One region of the Janthinobacterium sp. NFX145 genome, then DNA from elsewhere that is predicted to be linked to it. Evidence: predicted binding sites of a transcription regulator. Region 1 holds the regulator's gene; each other region holds the start of a gene.
What was found. Region 1 encodes LexA, which represses DNA repair genes until DNA is damaged. Its sites were predicted from a motif close to ACTGTATNNNNATACAGT; they were not measured.
Positions count from the first base shown of each region.

Region 2: the regulator LexA is predicted to act here: its motif matches at 2,626-2,643, upstream of recA (recombinase RecA).
Region 3: the regulator LexA is predicted to act here: its motif matches at 2,292-2,309, upstream of imuA (translesion DNA synthesis-associated protein ImuA).
Region 4: the regulator LexA is predicted to act here: its motif matches at 2,740-2,757, upstream of dinB (DNA polymerase IV).

Region 1 covers NZ_CP187360.1:1,571,988-1,576,506, forward strand. Annotated here, with positions in the region: gene ACPJXG_RS07045 (cystathionine gamma-synthase family protein) at 1-706, shown strand, start outside; gene ACPJXG_RS07050 (sel1 repeat family protein) at 786-1,580, shown strand; gene lexA (transcriptional repressor LexA) at 1,641-2,276, opposite strand; gene rpsF (30S ribosomal protein S6) at 2,552-2,941, shown strand; gene priB (primosomal replication protein N) at 2,962-3,261, shown strand; gene rpsR (30S ribosomal protein S18) at 3,287-3,577, shown strand; gene rplI (50S ribosomal protein L9) at 3,605-4,060, shown strand; gene ACPJXG_RS07080 (replicative DNA helicase) at 4,196-4,519, shown strand, end outside.
Region 2 covers NZ_CP187360.1:562,533-567,051, forward strand. Annotated here, with positions in the region: gene ACPJXG_RS02445 (DUF4212 domain-containing protein) at 1-236, opposite strand, end outside; gene ACPJXG_RS02450 (sensor histidine kinase N-terminal domain-containing protein) at 229-1,761, opposite strand; gene ACPJXG_RS02455 (response regulator) at 1,758-2,492, opposite strand; gene recA (recombinase RecA) at 2,747-3,850, shown strand; gene recX (recombination regulator RecX) at 4,054-4,509, shown strand.
Region 3 covers NZ_CP187360.1:1,434,529-1,439,047, forward strand. Annotated here, with positions in the region: gene ACPJXG_RS06460 (GNAT family N-acetyltransferase) at 1-818, shown strand, start outside; gene ACPJXG_RS06465 (putative Na+/H+ antiporter) at 858-2,123, opposite strand; gene imuA (translesion DNA synthesis-associated protein ImuA) at 2,330-3,040, shown strand; gene ACPJXG_RS06475 (Y-family DNA polymerase) at 2,970-4,457, shown strand.
Region 4 covers NZ_CP187360.1:135,880-140,398, forward strand. Annotated here, with positions in the region: tRNA gene ACPJXG_RS00560 (tRNA-Asp) at 154-230, opposite strand; tRNA gene ACPJXG_RS00565 (tRNA-Val) at 285-360, opposite strand; gene ACPJXG_RS00570 (S9 family peptidase) at 460-2,622, opposite strand; gene dinB (DNA polymerase IV) at 2,808-3,962, shown strand; gene ACPJXG_RS00580 (recombination-associated protein RdgC) at 4,080-4,519, shown strand, end outside.

The sequences.
Region 1 (4,519 bases):
TTTGTACATCGTCGACAACACGATGACGACGCCTTACCTGTTCCGCCCGAAAGCCGTGGGCGCGGGCCTGGTGGTCAATGCACTGACGAAATCGATTGGCGGCCACGGCAACGCCCTGGGCGGCAGCTTGACGGACACGGGCGTGTTCGACTGGACGCGGTATCCGAACATTTTCGAGAACTACAAGAAGGCGGCGCCCGCGCAGTGGGGCATCGCGCAAATCCGTGCCAAGGCTTTGCGCGACTTCGGCGCCTCGCTGGGGCCGGAAGCGGCGCACCATATCGCCGTCGGCGCGGAAACCATGGCCTTGCGCATGGACCGCACCTGCTCGAACGCCCTGGCGCTGGCCACCATGCTGCAGGCCGATCCGAGAGTGGCTGCCGTGCATTATCCTGGCCTGGCGTCGCACCCGCAGCACGCGCTGGCAACGGACTTGTTCCGCAGCTATGGTTCGCTGTTCAGCTTTGAGCTGAAAGATGGTATCGACTGCTTCGATTTCCTCAACCGTTTGAATTTGGCTATTCCAGCGAGCAATCTGGGCGACACGCGCACCCTGGTGATTCCCGTCGCCCACACGATTTTCTACGAGATGGGTGCCGAGCGCCGCGCCAGCATGGGCATTGCCGAATCGCTGATCCGCGTGTCGGTGGGTATCGAGGATGAGGCTGACCTGCTGGAAGATTTTAGTTCGGCATTGAGCGCATAATAATTATTCACTTTTTCCTGAAAAGGGCTTACATTTGTGTCTTATTTGATAAATATAAGTCTTTTACAAGAGGGTGATCATGCAGAAACTTACATTTTTTGTTGCGATGCTGTTTTCTTGCGGCGCGTATGCCGATGATTTATCGGATGCCAATCGCTTGCTCGAAGCGCAATCCTATACCCAGGCGTTGAGTTTGTATAACAAGCTCGCTTCAGCCGGTAATGCCGAGGCGCAGTTTCATCTTGGTGAAATGTATTTGTATGGTGAGGGCGTGATCAGTGACGTCAGCGCGGCCAGGGAATGGTTTCAGAAGTCCTCCGCCAGCGGCAACAAGCAAGCGGATGCTGCGCTCGATCTGATCCGGCAGCGCGCCGCGCGCCGCGCGGATATCGATTTCTATGCGCGCGATTACAAGGGCGCTGACATTTCCCTGAGCAAGTTTAACTGTGTGGAGCCGGTGGTGCCGGAGATGTCGCAGACCAAGCGGCAGATCATTGCAGTACAGGAAGGACTCGATGCCTGGAGCGCCTGCTACAACGGTTTTGTCAAAAATCTCAACGCATCATTGCCGCCTGGCAAAAACATTCCGTCAGACATCGAACGTTTGATGAATGAGCAGGAATTTACGCAAGCAAAAGCGTTGATGGAGAAGGCTTATACCGCAGTCAGTGCAGAAGCCAATCAAAAGGCGACTCGGGTCGAAGCCAATAGAGTGGCGTGGCAAGCCAAGACGGAAGCGTATGTGCTTGCCGAATCCGCCAAGAAAGCGGTGGATACCGCCGCCTTTGATAGTGATAGCCGGCGCCCTTCGTCCAAGATGCCTGCGGAGCGCCGCCCACCGGTGGTTGTCGCGGCTCCCGGTGGCAGCCGGTAATTCTCGCGCCGTCTGCACGAAGTGCCGGCACCAACAGCGCGCCCGGCAAAGGCGCGCTTGTCAATGCCAGCTGCGCATCAGTCCGACCGCCAAGCCTTCCAAAGCAAACTCGTCTTCCGGCGAAACGGTAATCACCTTGAAGTCCGGGTTTTCCGGCAGCAGTTCGATGACGGAGCCCGTCTTCTTGTAGCGCTTGACGGTGACTTCGTCGCCGATGCGGGCCACGACGATCTGGCCGTTCTTGGCGCTGTCGACCTTTTTCACGGCCAGTAAATCGCCATCCATGATGCCGGCGTCGCGCATGGACCAGCCGCGCACCTTCAGCAGGAAGTCGGGCTTGGCCGAGAACAGGGCCGGGTCGACGTTGTAGCTCGCTTCCAGGTTTTCCTGTGCCAGGATGGGCGAGCCGGCGGCCACCCGGCCGATCAGGGGCAGCGACATCAGCAGCGCTGCCGGCACTTTCGATGGCGCCGCTTCGGCGGCCGCACCGATCAGGCGGATGCCGCGCGAGGTGCCGGGCGAAATCTCGATCGCGCCCTTGCGGGCCAGGGCCTGCAAATGCTCTTCGGCTGCATTGGCCGATTTGAAACCCAGTTCATTGGCGATTTCGGCACGGGTAGGGGGAAAGCCCGTGTTTTCAATCGCGTCTTTGATCAGGTTCAGGATTTGTTCTTGTCGTGCTGTCAGCTTGATCATGAGCGGTGGGTGCATACTAAAATGCTGTCTATATGAACAGTCTGTATTTTTGTACAGTATCGCCCACTATGCAAGGGGATTTCCGTGTTTTCGGCGAATTTCGCAAGAAATAGTCGGCCATGGGCGGAAAGCACGCTGGCGCACGGTCTTTTCGGACGCTGATGGAAGGAATGATTGAAACGTTTGCAAAAGGCGGTTATAATCTTCGGCTGACCTTCCCACACCCGTCTTGACGCCGGGGTGGGCGATTATCAATCCGACCTGAAGGAGTTTGCATGCGTCATTATGAAATAGTCTTTATCGTCCATCCGGACCAAAGCGAGCAAGTGCCCGCGATGATCGAACGCTACAAAGCCAGCGTAACCACCCGCGGCGGTTCGGTTCACCGCGTGGAAGATTGGGGCCGCCGTCAAATGGCTTACTCGATCCAAAAGCTGCCTAAAGCACACTACATCTGCCTGAACATCGAATGCGACAACGAGACCCTGGTCGAGTTGGAAACAGCATTCAAATTCAATGATGCCGTGTTGCGTCACCTGACCGTTAAAATGAAGAAAGCTGAAACAGCTCCTTCGCCGATGATGAAATCGGTACAACGCGAAGACGCGGCCAAAAGCCACCGCACCGAAGCACCAGCAGCCGCTCCAGCCGCAGCAGCAGCTTAATTCTTGACCAGGATCGTGCGCTGAACCAGCTGCAAGTAACCGCCATCATTGCCGAGCGCGAAATATTGCGCTATACCCCGGCAGGGCTGCCGATTGTGAATGCAGTATTGCAACACAGTTCGCAGCAGATGGAAGCAGGGATTGCCCGTTTGACCGAGTTTGATGTTGCCGCGCTAGCCGCTGGCGAAATCTCAGGCCGGTTCAGTCAGGCAAGCTTGGGCGGGGTGTATCAGTTCACGGGTTTCCTGGCCAGGAAGAGCCGCAACAGCAAGAGTTTGGTGTTTCACATCATTGATTTTAGTGCAGTCAATTCTGACTAGCGCATTTTAGATACAGGAGCCTGACATGGCATTCGGTAAAAAGTTCGACAAAAATAAGCTCAAGCTTAAAGAAAAACGCAAACAGCAAAACCCGTTGTTCAAACGCAAGAAGTTCTGCCGCTTCACCGCAGCTCACGTTGAGCAAGTCGACTACAAAGACGTCGACACGCTGAAAGACTTCGTCCAAGAAAACGGCAAGATCATGCCAGCACGCCTGACCGGTACCAAAGCGCACTACCAGCGCCAAGTTGACACCGCAATCAAGCGCGCTCGCTTCCTCGCGCTGCTGCCATACACCGATCTGCACCACGCTTAATCGGTCAGATATTCCTGGAGAAGAACTATGCAAATCATTCTGTTAGAAAAAGTTGTTAACGTCGGTAACCTCGGCGAAGTCGTCAAAGTCAAAGACGGTTACGCACGTAACTTCCTGATCCCGCAACGCCTGGCACGTCGTGCTACGGCAACCGCTGTGGCTGAATTTGAAGTCAAGCGCGCCGAACTGGAAAAAGCTGCTGCCGCCAAACTGGCCGCATCGCAAGCCCAGGGCGAAAAACTGAGCGGCCTGACCGTTCAAGTTGCTCAAAAAGCTGGTGTTGATGGCCGTCTGTTCGGTTCCGTCACCAACTTCGACATCGCTGAAGCGCTGACCAAGCAAGGTTTTGCTGTTGAAAAAGCACAAATCCGCATGCCTACCGGCCCGCTGAAGATCGTTGGCGAGCACAACGTTTCGGTTGCTCTGCACACCGACGTGGTCGTGGAAGTTGTTATCGCTGTCGTTCCAGACGCGAACGCGTAATTGTCTGCGGGCCTGGCCCGCAAGCATTGCCGCACTATGAAAAGCCGGGTTCGCCCGGCTTTTTTGTGGCCTTTTTTTCGCTCAATTTCAGCCCTTTATTTTTGCCAGCACGCCGAAGCGGGTATAATTCGCGCCATGAACGCCCCCTCTGATCCGCAACTGGATTCCCTCCGTATTCCGCCGCATTCGATCGAAGCAGAACAATCCGTTATCGGTGGTCTGCTGCGCGACAATGCCGCGTATGACCGCATCGCCGACTTCATGCATGCGGAGGATTTCTATCGCTATGACCATCGCATCATCTTCGAGCAAATCGTCAAGATGGTTAACGCTTCCAAGCCAGCCGATGTCATTACTGTTTTTGAAACCCTGACCCAGCTCGGCAAGGCCGATGATGTGGGCGGACTCGCTTACCTGAACGCCATGGCGCAAAACACGCCATCGGCCGCGAACATCCGG
Region 2 (4,519 bases), 1.0 Mb from region 1:
ACCAGCGAGGCGCCCTGGGCCGCCATATAAAAGGGCAGCGGCCAGCCGAACAGATTCAGATGCAACAGTTCGCGCGCATAAAACACGGTCAGGAAGCCCGTCAGCAGCCAGACCAGCAACAGGATGGCCGTCAGGCGCCGCGTCTTGCGCCAGTGCACATCGCGGCGCACCTGCAGTTCGGGGCTGGTCGTGCGCGCCGGCCGCGCCGGGGGAGCGCCTGGGCTTGGCTTATCCATACGTGATGTCATCCTCTTCTGGCGCCTCCGGCAACAGCAGGGCGATGCTCAGGCGCAGCAGGGTGCCCGGCAGTTTCGGCGACTGCGCGCGCGGATTGTTAAAAATATCGACTTCGGCGCCATGCTGCTGGGCAATTTCGCGCACGATGGCCAGGCCCAGGCCGCTACCGTCGACATTGCTGCCGAGAATGCGGTAAAAGCGTTCGAACACGTGGGCCCGCTCGGCCGGCGCAATGCCGGGGCCCGTATCTTCCACTTCCAGGATGGCCAGTTCCAGGGTGCTGCGCACGCGCACCGTGACGCTGCCGCCCGACGGCGTGTAGCGCAGGGCATTGTCGATCAGGTTGCTCAGCAGCTCGCGCAGCATCATGGCATTGCCGGAAATCATGATCGAATACGCGGGCTGCTCGAAGCCCAGGTCGATATGCTGGGCAAACGACGCTTGCACCCAGTCCTGCACCACGCCGCGCGCCAGTTCGCTCAGCTCGATCGGCTCGAACGCCGTGCCCGCCTGCGGCTGGTTTTCCGCGCGCGCCAGGGCCAGCAGCTGGTTGACCAGGCGCGTGGCCGCTTCCGAGCTTTTCGCCAGTTGCAGCAGCGAGCGGTGGATTTCGTCGTGGTCGGTCTGGCGCAGGGCCAGTTCCGATTGCATGCGCATGCCGGCCAGCGGCGTCTTCATCTGGTGCGCGGCATCGGCGATGAAGCGTTTCTGCATGTCGATCGACAGCGACAGCCGCGCCAGCATTTCGTTGAGGGAACCGACCAGCGGCGTGATTTCCTCGGGCACCTGGCCCGATTCGATGGGCGATAAATCGTCGGGCGGCCGGGCGCGTATGCGCTCCTGCAATTGCGCCAGCGGCGACAGGCCGCGCGCCAGGGCAAACCAGACCAGGGCCAGGATCACGGGCAGGATGATGAACTGCGGCAAAATCACGCCCTTGATGATTTCATTGGCCAGCTGGGCGCGCTTTTCCAAGGTTTCCGCCACTTGCACCAGTGCGCGGCTGGGCTCGTCGTCGTTGCTGGAAGGAATGTCGAGATAGCTGAATGCCACGCGCACGGGTGTGCCATGGATGGTGTCGTTGCGAAACAGCACCATGCCGCTGCGGTATTTGTCGGGGTCCTGCGGCGGCGGCAAATCGCGGTCGCCATCGAGGTATTCGCCGCGCGGCCCCACCACCAGGTAATACAGGGTGTCGATATCGTCGCCGCGCAGGAAGTCGCGGCCGCTACTGTTCTTTTCCGGCACGCGGCGCAGCATGGCGCCGTCGGCCTGCTTGACCTGCTGTGTGAGCACGGTCACGCTGTCTTCCAGCGCATGGTCGAACGGCTGATTGGCGATGCCCTTGGCCACCAGATAGGTGATGGCGATGCTCATCGGCCACAGCAGCAGCAAGGGCGCCAGCATCCAGTCGAGGATTTCGCCGAACAGCGAATGCTCGATGGTGTCGTCCTGTTCCGTGGTGGGCGGCTCGAACCAGTCGTCGTCTTCCGGCTCGTCCGCTGGCGCCTCGCGCGCCTTCACTTGCTGGCGGGTCCGCTGGCCGGGCTTGCCGCCTCGCCCGCTTCGGCGTTCAGGCGCGCCGCTTCCGAGTATTTTTCCAGACAATAGCCGAGGCCGCGCACGGTGGCGATGCGCACGCCGCCCACCTCGATTTTCTTGCGCAGGCGGTGCACATACACTTCGATGGCGTTGTTCGACACTTCTTCGCCCCATTCGCACAGGTGGTCGACTAGCTGCTCTTTCGAGACGAGGCGGCCGGTGCGGCCCAGCAAGATTTCCAGCAAGCCCAGTTCGCGCGCCGACAGGTCGAGCATCTGGTCGTTGATGTAGGCGCTGCGCCCCACCTGGTCGTAGCTGAGGGGGCCGTGCTTGATGATGGTGGCGCCGCCGCCGGCGCCGCGGCGCGTCAGGGCGCGCACTCTTGCCTCCAGCTCCGACAGGGCGAACGGCTTGGCCATATAATCATCGGCACCGAGGTCGAGGCCATTCACGCGTTGCTCGATGGAATCGGCGGCCGTCAGGATCAGCACGGGCAACAGCGAGGCGCGAGCGCGCAGGCGGCGCAGCACTTCCAGGCCGGACATCTTGGGCAGGCCCAGGTCGAGGATCAGCAGGTCGAATTCCTGGGTGGACAGGGCCGTATCGGCCTCTTGCCCCGTCTTGACGTAGTCGATCGCATAACCGGACTGGCGCAGCGAGCGGGTCAGGCCATCGGCCAGCACGCTGTCATCTTCGGCAAGTAAAATACGCATGGTGCACTTCCTATGCTTGCGGCGGTAGAAGTTTGTATTGTGTTTCATTTTCCGCAAGGTGGCGAGTTTTTGTGAGAAACCATGCTTGTATTGATCTGTTTCAAAACAAATCCACGTTCCGCTTGCATTGATCACTGTTTTTTTATACAGTACTGTCTGTGTAAAGAATTTAACCCACTGGCGCTATCGCAGGCTGCACGGTTCACGTAGATGCGTCACGTGAATCCGCAACTGTAGAACGGCTGAAAGAACATATGGACGATAAAAAAGCTGTAGTACCCGCATCGGAAAAAGCCAAGGCGCTCGCCGCCGCACTGGCGCAGATCGAGAAGCAGTTTGGCAAAGGTTCGGTCATGCGCATGGATGCCAGCGCACCGATCGAAGAAGTGCAAGTCGTGTCGACCGGTTCGCTCGGCCTCGATATCGCGCTGGGCGTGGGCGGCTTGCCGCGCGGCCGCGTGGTGGAGATCTACGGTCCGGAATCGTCGGGTAAAACCACCCTGACCCTGCAAACCATCGCTGAAATGCAAAAACTGGGCGGCACTTGCGCCTTTATCGATGCCGAGCACGCGCTCGACGTCGGTTACGCGCAAAAGCTGGGCGTGAACCTGCATGAGTTGCTGATCTCGCAACCGGACACGGGCGAACAGGCGCTGGAAATCTGCGACGCCCTCGTGCGTTCGGGCAGCGTCGACCTCGTCGTCATCGACTCCGTGGCCGCACTGACGCCACGCGCCGAGATCGAAGGCGACATGGGCGATTCCCTGCCAGGCCTGCAAGCGCGTCTGATGTCGCAAGCCCTGCGCAAGCTGACCGGTTCCATCAACCGCACGAATACCCTGGTCATCTTCATCAACCAGATCCGCATGAAGATCGGCGTGATGTTCGGTAGCCCGGAAACGACCACCGGCGGTAACGCCCTGAAATTCTATGCCTCCGTGCGCCTCGATATCCGCCGCACCGGCTCGATCAAGTCCGGCGATGAAGTAATCGGTAACGAAACCAAGGTCAAGGTCGTCAAGAACAAGATCGCGCCACCGTTCAAGGAAGCGCACTTCGACATCCTGTACGGCGCCGGCACCTCGCGCGAAGGCGAAATCCTGGACCTGGGTTCGGATGCCAAGATCGTGGAAAAATCCGGTTCGTGGTACAGCTACAACGGCGAACGCATCGGCCAGGGCAAGGACAACGCCCGCGCCTTCCTGCAAGAGCGTCCGGCGCTGGCCCGCGAAATCGAAAACAAGGTCCGCGCGTCGCTGGGCGTGCGCGAACTGCCGCCGCTGGCTGCTGAAAAGCCGGAAAAAGCCGATAAAGCCGCCGACAAGGCTGCCAAGGCTGCGGAAGCCAAGCCAGAGTAGGCCGGATGAGCGCGGCAAAGCCGCGCGTAATCCGACAACACCACAGACGCCAACAATGTTGTCGGATGACGGCCCAATGGGCCTGATCCGAGCTACGCATGGCTTGCTGCAAGGTAGGACCATGATCGCCGTCCCGCGCTGTTGCGCCGGGCGGCGATTGTGTTTGGGTGATGTGATCGTGGAATGAAAGACAAGGTGGGTGTATGGCCGCAGTACAACTGAGCCTGAAGGGCAGGGCGCTACGCTTTTTGTCGATGCGTGAGCACAGCCGCATGGAATTGCGGCGCAAGCTGCAGCGCCATGCGCAAGAGGGCGATGACGTGGAAGCCTTGCTCGACAGCCTGGAGCAAGCGAACTGGCTGTCGCAGGAGCGCTTTTCCGAGTCGCTGATCCACCGCCGCTCGGCCCGTTTCGGCAACAGCCGCATCATGGCGGAGTTGCAAAGCCATGGCATCGGTGGCGAGGCGCTGCAGGAACTCAAGGCGGGCCTGGCCGAAGGCGAGACCGCGCGCGCGTGCGAAGTGTGGCGCCGCAAATTTGGTGAAGTGGCGCAGGATGCCGAGCAGCGCAACAAGCAGATGCGTTTTTTGATGCAGCGCGGCTTTTCGCAGCGCGCCGTGCAGGTGGCCCTGAAGGGGCTGGACCCGGACGAGGAATAAGGCTGGCCAT
Region 3 (4,519 bases), 140 kb from region 1:
CGGCCCAGTTGCGGGCCGACATCGATCATTTTCACTATTACTCGGTGCTGTCGGACGACCCGCAGCTGGACCGCGTGAATGCCGTCTTTTGCCGCTACCTGCTGGCCCACCGTTCGCAGCAGATTACCGCCGGCAATTTCTGGCGCCCGACGGTGGGCCGCCACGGCAGCCGCATGCCGGCCGCCGGCGATGCGCCCCCGCCAGGTGACGAGGCGCAGGCGGACTTGCTGTCGCATGCGCCGCTCACGCTGGTGGCGGGCGAATTGCTGGACGACGAGACGAAGAACCGCATGGCGAAATTGCTGTTTGCCACCAGCTACCTTGAATACTGCTCGTTCGGCAACAAACTCAATCTGCAGTTCGTCGAATTGCAGCGGCGGCAAAATATCGACCCGTATCTGGAACACATCCACGGCTTGCATGACGAGGAAGGGCGTTTCATCGGCTTTTTCACGGCCGCGACGATGGACGAGTTCCAGGCCTGCGGCGCCGTGTCATATTACCGCGACGACATGAAGGCGCTCGACGATGCGTATGACGCCTTCGTGCTCGCGCATGCGCGCGCCGACGACTGTTTCGTCAGCAGCCTGGCCATCGACGAGAAATACCGGGGCCAGGGTTTGTTCCGGCAAATGTTCCATGAAATCCGCGACCTGGCCAGCCGCAAAGGCTGCGCGCGCATCACCCTGACGGTGTGGGAAAAGAGCGAAGCGCTGCAAGTGTATCTGCACAAGGGGTTTCGCAGCGTGGGCACGTTCGACTATGCCTACAGCCTGTTCTATGACCGGCTGCATTTCCTCGTGTATGACGGAAACTGAGGGACGCAGGGGCGGCCGGCAGCCGCCCCGTGATGAGGCTTACAGGGCCAGGAAGGCCACGGCAGACACGGCCGTTGGCAGCAGGGCGCCGGCCAGCAGGCCGACGGCGCCGATCGATTCATCCTTGAAACCGCGGCGCAGCAGGGCCACGCCGGCCGGGTTCGGCGCGTTGGCGATGACGGTCAGGCCGCCGCCGGCCACGGCGCCAGCCATCAGCATGTATTTCGCTTCGTCCGTCATGCCGACGATCAGCGAGCCGAGGTAAGTCAGGGCCGCATTGTCGGTAATTGCCGTCAAGCCCAGGGCGCCGAAGAACAGGGCCAGTGGTTTCAGGCTGGAAACGATGGGCTGCAGCCACCATTGCTGCATGCCGCCCAGTACCACCAGGCCGCCGAGGAAGAAGCCGACCAATAAACCCTCTTTCAGGATCAGCGGGCTTTGATAGCGTTCATACGCCTGTACGAAGCCGAGGAAGAACAGGAACAGGCCGATGAACAGCACGGGATGGTGCGCCAGTGTCACCACGCCGGCCAGCACGATCATGTGCACCAGGCTGACGGCCAGCGGTACTTTCGGCGCTTCCACCTCGCCCGCTTTCGGCTTGATGTCGGAGGTATTGCTGTGCAGGTATTTGCGCAGCAAAATGCTCACGCCCGTGGCGTTCACCAGCACGGCGATGGCGGCCTTCCAGCCGAAATGGCTGGCCATGTAGGCGCTGTCCCAGTTCCACGTGGTGGCCACCATCAGCACGGGCGGTGCCGCGTACGAGGTGAGGGTGCCGCCGATGGAGACGTTGACGAACAGCACGCCCAAGGCGCCGTATTTCAGCCATTCAGGAATGCCCGGGCGAAAGATTTGCGGCGCCAGCATCAGCGCCGCCAGGGTCATGGCGGCCGGTTCCGTGATCAATGAGCCCGTCAGCGGAACGAGCGCCAGACCCAGCCAGACGAGGGCCAGTTCCGTGCGCAGCGGCATCACGCGCGCCACGCTTTTCAACAGGCGCTGCACGGCGTCGAGCACGGGGCGCGAGGCGGCCACGACCATAACGACAAAGACGAACAGCGGCTCCGTGTAATGGCGCGACTCGGCATACTCGATGGCCGCATCGCTGCCCGAGACAAAGGCCATGATGATGATCAGGATGAAGGCCCAGAAGCCGAACACGACTTCGACTTCGCCCAGCAAATGCAGCAGGCCCGCATGGCGGGGATGGCGACGCGACAAGGTTTCAAACGACTTGGCGGCAAAAGTGTGGATGAGCGCAAGGCCGAAGACGATGGCGCTGATGATTTGGATGGTGGTCAAATGCGTTTCCTTATGGACGGAGGAAGCCGCCCGGTGCATTGCCGAGCGGTAAGGAGAGTGCTTATGGTACAGCAATCGATGCCAAAAACGGGGTTTTTCGGACATGGCGGAGCGGCCCCTGCGGTTGCGGCAGTGAGATAAACCTTGCCAAAAGCGGGGCTGGATAGTACTGTATGTGCATACAGTATTCATCTATCTATTCAATGATGCAACATTCTCAATTGATGGCCTCGCCGGAAGCCTTGCACCCGTCTTTATGGCGCGCATCGCAGCTGGGGCAGGGCGCCACGCGCTGCCTGGACACGGGCTTTGCCGCGCTGTCCGCGCAGCTGCCCGGCGGTGGCTGGCCCAGCGGCAGTCTCATCGACCTGCTGGTGCAGCAGGCGGGCAGCGGCGAATTGCGCCTGCTGGCGCCCGCGCTGGCGCAACTGCAGGGCTTGCCCATCGTGCTGCTGCAGCCGCCCCATCCGCCGCAGGCGTTGGCCCTGGTGGCACAGGGGCTGGCGCCGTCGCAGCTGCTGTGGCTCAAAAGCGCCAGCAGCAAGGATGCCCTGTGGGCGGCGGAAAACATCTTGCGCAGCGGCAGTTGCGGCGCCTTGCTGTTCTGGCAGCAGCACGTGCGCGCCGACAGCCTGCGCCGCCTGCACCTGGCCGCGCAAGGCGGCAACACCCTGTTTTGCATGCTGCGCCCGCTGCACGGCGCGCAGGATGCGTCGCCGGCGCCGTTGCGCCTGTCCGTGCGCCCGGCCGCCGGCGGCATCGAGATCGGCTTCATCAAGCGCCGGGGACCGCAGCGCGACGCGCCCCTGTTCCTGCCCCTGCAACCTCCTTCATTATTGCTACGCCATGCGACTCTGGATCGGCCTGTGCCTGCCCCGGCTCCCGCTCGAAGTATTTTGCCCGCGCTGGTCGGCTGACAGCCTCGGCGTAGTGCTGGAGCAGGAGCAAGTGATGGCCGTGTCGCCGCTGGCGCTGGCCGCCGGCATCCGGCCGGGCATGCGCCGCGCCGGTGCGTTGATGCTGGCGCCGCAGGCGCGCCTGCACGAGCGCTCGCTTGAACTGGAAGCGCAAGCCTTGCAAGCGGTGGCGCTGGCGCTGCTGCAATATTCGCCGCTGGTGGCGCAGGGCGAGGAAGCGACCCTGCTGGTCGATGCGGGCGCCAGCCTGCGCCTGTTTGGCGGCGTGCGCGCCCTGTGCCGGCAGATCGCGGCCAGCTTGCGCGCGCTCGGCTACACGGCCCAGCTGTCGTGCGCTCCCACGGCGCGCGGCGCCTGGCTGCTGGCGCGCGCCGGCACGCGCCGGAGCCGCGTGCTGGGCATGGAGAGCCTCACTCGCCGCCTCGACGGCCTGCCGTGCGCTCTGCTGCCGCCCGCGCGCCCTTACCTGGACTGGTTCGAGGGCATCGGTTGCCGCACCCTGGGGCAGCTGCGCCACTTGCCCCGGCCCGGCTTGCAGCGCCGCTGCGGCGGGGCTTTGCTGGCCATGCTCGACGATGCGCATGGCCACAGCACGGAACTGTTCGTGTGGATTGAGGCGCCGCCCACGTTCCGCGCCAGCCTGGAATTGTTCGACCGCGTGGAGCACGCCGACGCGCTGCTGTTCGGCGCGCGCCGCCTGCTGCAGCAAATGACGGGCTGGCTATGCGCGCGGCAATTTGCCGTCGAGCGCATTCAATTGCTGCTGGCGCACGAACGGGGCAGGGTGGCGCGCGCTCCCACCGTCATCGACCTGGCGCTGGGCGAGGCCGTGTGGCGCGACGAGCACCTGGTGCGCCTGCTCAAGGAACGCCTGGCGCAGCTGGCGCTGGACGCGCCCGTGATCGGCCTGACCTTGGAAGCGCTGCAGGTGCAGCCGATGGCGCCGCCCAGCGACAGCCTGTTCCCCGAGCCGGGCGGCACGCCGCAGGAGCGCCAGCGTTTGCTGGAATTGCTGGTGGCGCGCCTGGGGAGCGACAATGTCTTGCAGGCCGCGCCGCGCGCCGATTACCGCCCCGAGGCGGCCAACCAGTGGCTGCCGCTGCCGGCCAGGCCAGGCGCAAAAATCGCGCTACCCGACTTGCCGCCCGGCTTGCCCGGCATGCCCCGTCCAGGCTGGCTGCTGGCCCAGCCCATCGCCCTGCTGATGCGCGAGCACCGGCCGTTTTATGGCTCGCCCCTGAAAATGGTGTCCGTTGCCGAGCGCATCGAAGCGGGCTGGTGGGGCCAGTCGCAGGCGCGCGATTATTTCATTGCCGAAGGCCTCGACCACGCCCATTACTGGGTCTACCGCGAACGCATCGCCGGCAGCGCGGAAGACGCCGCGCCGCGCTGGTTTTTGCATGGCTTGTTTGGCTAAATGCGCTGTTCTGCTGAAATTGCCATGCTTGGCTATACTGGCTTCCCGGTGCCGCATCTTTC
Region 4 (4,519 bases), 1.4 Mb from region 1:
CGCTTTCCCCGTTGTGCAACTATTCTTATGGGATAAAAGCATTTTTTTGCTGAAAAATGCAAAAATGTTCAGGCGAGGGGGTGCTGACGTGTTTTTGGCTGCTGAAATGGGAAAAGCCCTTCGGTTCAGAGAACCAAAGGGCTTTTCTTTTATTGGCGGAGCGGACGGGACTCGAACCCGCGACCCCCGACGTGACAGGCCGGTATTCTAACCAACTGAACTACCACTCCAAGCTCGTATGATCTGTGTTGCTGATCCATGAAGCACTGGACAGTTTTCTGATTTGGTGGGTGCTGAGAGGCTCGAACTCCCGACCTACGCCTTGTAAGGGCGCCGCTCTACCAACTGAGCTAAGCACCCGTTGCTTGTCTCAGAAAACCATCCCGACGTTTGTCACCACGTCTGGAAGAGGCGCTATTATAGGACGGCTAAAATCCTTCTGCAAGCGCTTTTTTCACATTATTCCGTGATATTCCACTGCGACAGCATCCACGCCATATTGAATGCGTTCTCTGCAATGGCGTTATAGCGGCCCGACGCACCGCCGTGGCCGGCACCCATATTCGTTTTCAGCAGCAGGGGATTGCCGTCCGTTTTATATGCGCGCAGCTTGGCCACGTATTTTGCCGGTTCCCAGTACATGACCTGGCTGTCGTTCAGGCCCGTCGTCACCAGCATGGCGGGATAATTCTTGCGCGCAATGTTGTCGTACGGCGAGTAGCTGAGCATGTAGTCGTAGGCCGCCTTCTGGTTCGGGTCGCCCCATTCCAGGTATTCTCCCGTGGTCAAGGGCAGGCTGGCGTCCATCATGGTGTTCATCACGTCGACGAACGGCACGGCCGCGTGCACGGCGTGGAACAGCTCGGGGCGCATGTTGACGACGGCGCCCATCAGCAAGCCGCCCGCGCTGCCACCCTGGATGATCAGGCGGTTCGGGCTGGTCCATTTTTCGCGCACCAGATAGTCGGCGCTGTCGATGAAGTCATTGAAGGTGTTTTTCTTCTTCATCAGCATGCCGTCTTCATGCCACGCTTCGCCCATGTCCGTGCCGCCGCGGATATGCGCCTGCGCATAGATGACGCCCCGCTCCAGCAGGCTGATGCGGCTGATGGAAAAACTGGCTTCCGTCGAGATGCCATACGAGCCATACGAGTACAGCAGCAGCGGCGCGGAACCGTCGAGTTTCACGCCTTTCTTGTAGACAATCCACAGCGGCACTTGCACGCCATCGCGCGCCTTGACCCACAGGCGCTGCGTCGTGTAGCGGCTGCCGTCAAAGCCGCCGACGATTTCCTGCTGCTTGAGCACCGTGCGCTTGCCATCTTGCATGCTGACGTCGATGACGGTGGGCGGCGTGACGGGAGACTGGTAAGACATGCGAAATTGTGTGGCGGAAAACTCCGGCGTGCCGGCCGCCGTGGCCAGGTAGACGGGGTCGTCGAACTGCACCGTTTTCCAATTCTTTTGCGCAAAATCAAGGATGCGGGCGCGGTTCAGGGCGCGCGCCTTTTCCATCACCACCAGGTAGCCCTGGAAGACGTCGATGGACTGGATCACGGCATCCTTGTTGTGCGGCACGACGCTCTTCCAGTTCTTCGGCTGCGGCGCGGACAAGGGCGCGCTGACGACACGGAAATTCTTCGCCTCCTTGTTGGTCAGAATATACAACTGGCCGTCGCGGTGCTCGATGCCGTAGCGGTGGCCTTTTTCGCGTTTCAGCACGCTCTGGAAACTGCCTTGCGGCGTGCTCGTTGGCAGCAGCAGCACTTCGCTGGTATCCGTGCTGCCCGAGGTGAGCACGAAGAATTGCTTGTCGCGCGTGCGGCCCACGTTGATGGCGAACTGTTCCACCGGCTCGTGGTAGACCTGTTGCGGCGCACCGCCCAGGGCCAGGCGGAACAATCGATCCGAGCGCTTGGTGGTGGCGTCTTCCTGCGCCAGCATCAGGGTGGCGTTGTCGGCCGCCCACGCCAGCGATGTCACGCGCGGCATGCTGTCGCCCAGCAATTTGCCCGTTTTCAGATCCTTGACATGCAGCTCGTACTGGCGGAAACCCGTCGTGTCGGTGGTGTAGGCCAGCAACTGTTCGTTCGGGCTGACGCTGAAGGCGCGCACGGCAAAGAATTTGTGGCCTTCGGCCAATTGATTCTGGTCCAGCAAGATTTCTTCAGCCGCCTGCGCATCGTAGGCGCCGCTGGCGCCGACAGGGCGGCGGCAGTGGATCGGGTATTGCTTGCCCGCTTCCACGCGCGTGTAATAGTAGAAATTGCCCTGGCGCGCGGGCACGGACAGGTCCACTTCCTGCATGCGGCCCTTGATTTCCGCATATACCTTGTCGGCCAGCGGCTGGATCGGGGCGGTCACGGCCGCCGTGTAGGCGTTTTCCGCATTCAGGTAGTCGATGACGGCAGGATCGGTTTTCTTTTGCAGCCAGCGGTAGTCATCCGTGACGACCGTGCCGTGGCGCGTTTCCTGCCAGGCCGTTTTGGCGGCGACCGGTGCGCTGGCGGCTATGGTGGTGGTGTCGGCCAGCGCGGATGGCGCCAGGGTGGACAGGAGCAGGGCCGGCACGATGGATGAGCAGACGGCCAGTTGGCGCAAGACGTGAGGTACTGTGGACAAGGCAACTCCCTAGGTTTCGTTGTTGTGCAGCGATTCTATTCTTGCTAAATAGAAAAGCCAATCATGATTTCAATCAATACCGTCCCGGCGCTTGCATCCACTGGCATTTGCAGCGATACTGTATATAATTACAGTATCCGACAGCATCCCGCCGCGAGGTGTCCTTGACCGCATCTGCCCCTACATTGCCTGAATCCCGCCGCTGGATAGCCCACCTGGACATGGACGCCTTTTTCGCCTCCGTGGAATTGTTGAAATATCCGGAATTGCGCGGCGAAGCCGTCGTCATCGGCGGCGGGCGCTTGCAGCAGCCGGTGCTGCAGGAAGATGGCATGCGGCAGTTTGCGCGCATGCGCGACTACGTGGGGCGCGGCGTCGTCACCACCTCGACCTACGCGGCGCGCGCGTTTGGCGTGTTTTCCGCCATGGGCATTATGAAGGCGGCCAAACTGGCGCCCGACAGCATCCTGCTGCCGGCCGATTTCGAGGCTTACCGCGACTATTCGGCCCGTTTCAAGCAGGCCGTGGCCCAGTTGTGCCCCATCATCCAGAACGTGGGCATCGATGAAATCTATGTCGACCTGACCGAATACGGCGAGCAGGCGCCGGCCATGGCGGCGCGCCTGAAGGCGGCCGTGTCCGAGGCGACGGGCCTGTCGTGCTCGATCGGCCTGGCGCCGAACAAATTGCTGGCGAAAATCTGTTCCGACCTGGAAAAGCCGGACGGGCTCACCATTTTGTCGCCCGAAGATATCGCCACGCGTGTGTGGCCCTTGCCGGCGAAAAAGATCAACGGCATCGGCCCGAAGGCGACGGCCAAGCTGGAAGCCTTGGGCATTGTCACCATCGGCGAGCTGGCGCAGGCCGACATGGCCATGCTGCGCACGCAGTTTGGCGACCTGTACACGGGCTGGCTGCGCCAGGCGGCGCTGGGCATCGACGAGCGGCCCGTACAGACGAGCCGGGAAACCAAGTCCGTCAGCCGCGAAACGACGTTCGAGCGCGACTTGCAGGTGGTGCGCGACCGCGCCACCCTGTCGGAAAAGCTGGAAAGCCTGTGCACGCGCGTGGCCGGCGACCTGGACAAACAATCGCTGGCGGGGCGCACGGTGGGCATCAAGCTGCGCTTCGAGGACTTCAGCACCGTCACGCGCGACATCACCTTGCCCAGCGCCACGGCAGACGCCGCCGCCATCCTGCGTGCCAGCCGCGACTGCTTGCGGCGCGTGCCATTTGAAAAGAAAATCCGCCTGCTGGGCGTGCGCATCTCGACCTTGTCTGATCCTGCCATCGTGATGCGGCAGGCGCCAGCCCAGGCGGAGCTGTTTCCCGCCCCGTAGCGGCGTTTCCCCTGATCACAAGCACCGCGCCAGGCTGCGCTTTTGACGGCATGACCGCGTCGAAAGTGTAGAATGGCGTTCCCCTGGCACTACTGAAACAAACGGAAGACAAAAACTATGTGGTTCAAGAATCTTCAGATTTACCGCCTGCCCGCACCATGGGCCTATACGCCAGAACAACTGGAAGAGGCCTTGTCCTCGAACAAATTTACGCCGGCGACCAGCATGGATCTGATGCGCCAGGGCTGGGATACGCCACGCCCGAACGGCGGTCTGGTCCACGTGGTCAACAAGCAGATGCTGATCCTGCTGGGCACGGAAAAGAAACTCTTGCCAGCGACCGTCATCAACCAGGTGGCCAAGGCCCGCGCTGCCGAGATGGAAGAAGCGCAAGGCTTTGCGCCTGGTAAAAAGGCCATGAAGGAATTGAAGGAACGCGTGGCCGACGAGCTGCTGCCGCGCGCCTTCAGCATCCGCAGCAACGTCTGGACGTGGATCGACCCCGTCAATGGCTGGCTGGTGGTCGATGCCGCCAGCCCGGCAAAAGCCGATGAAGT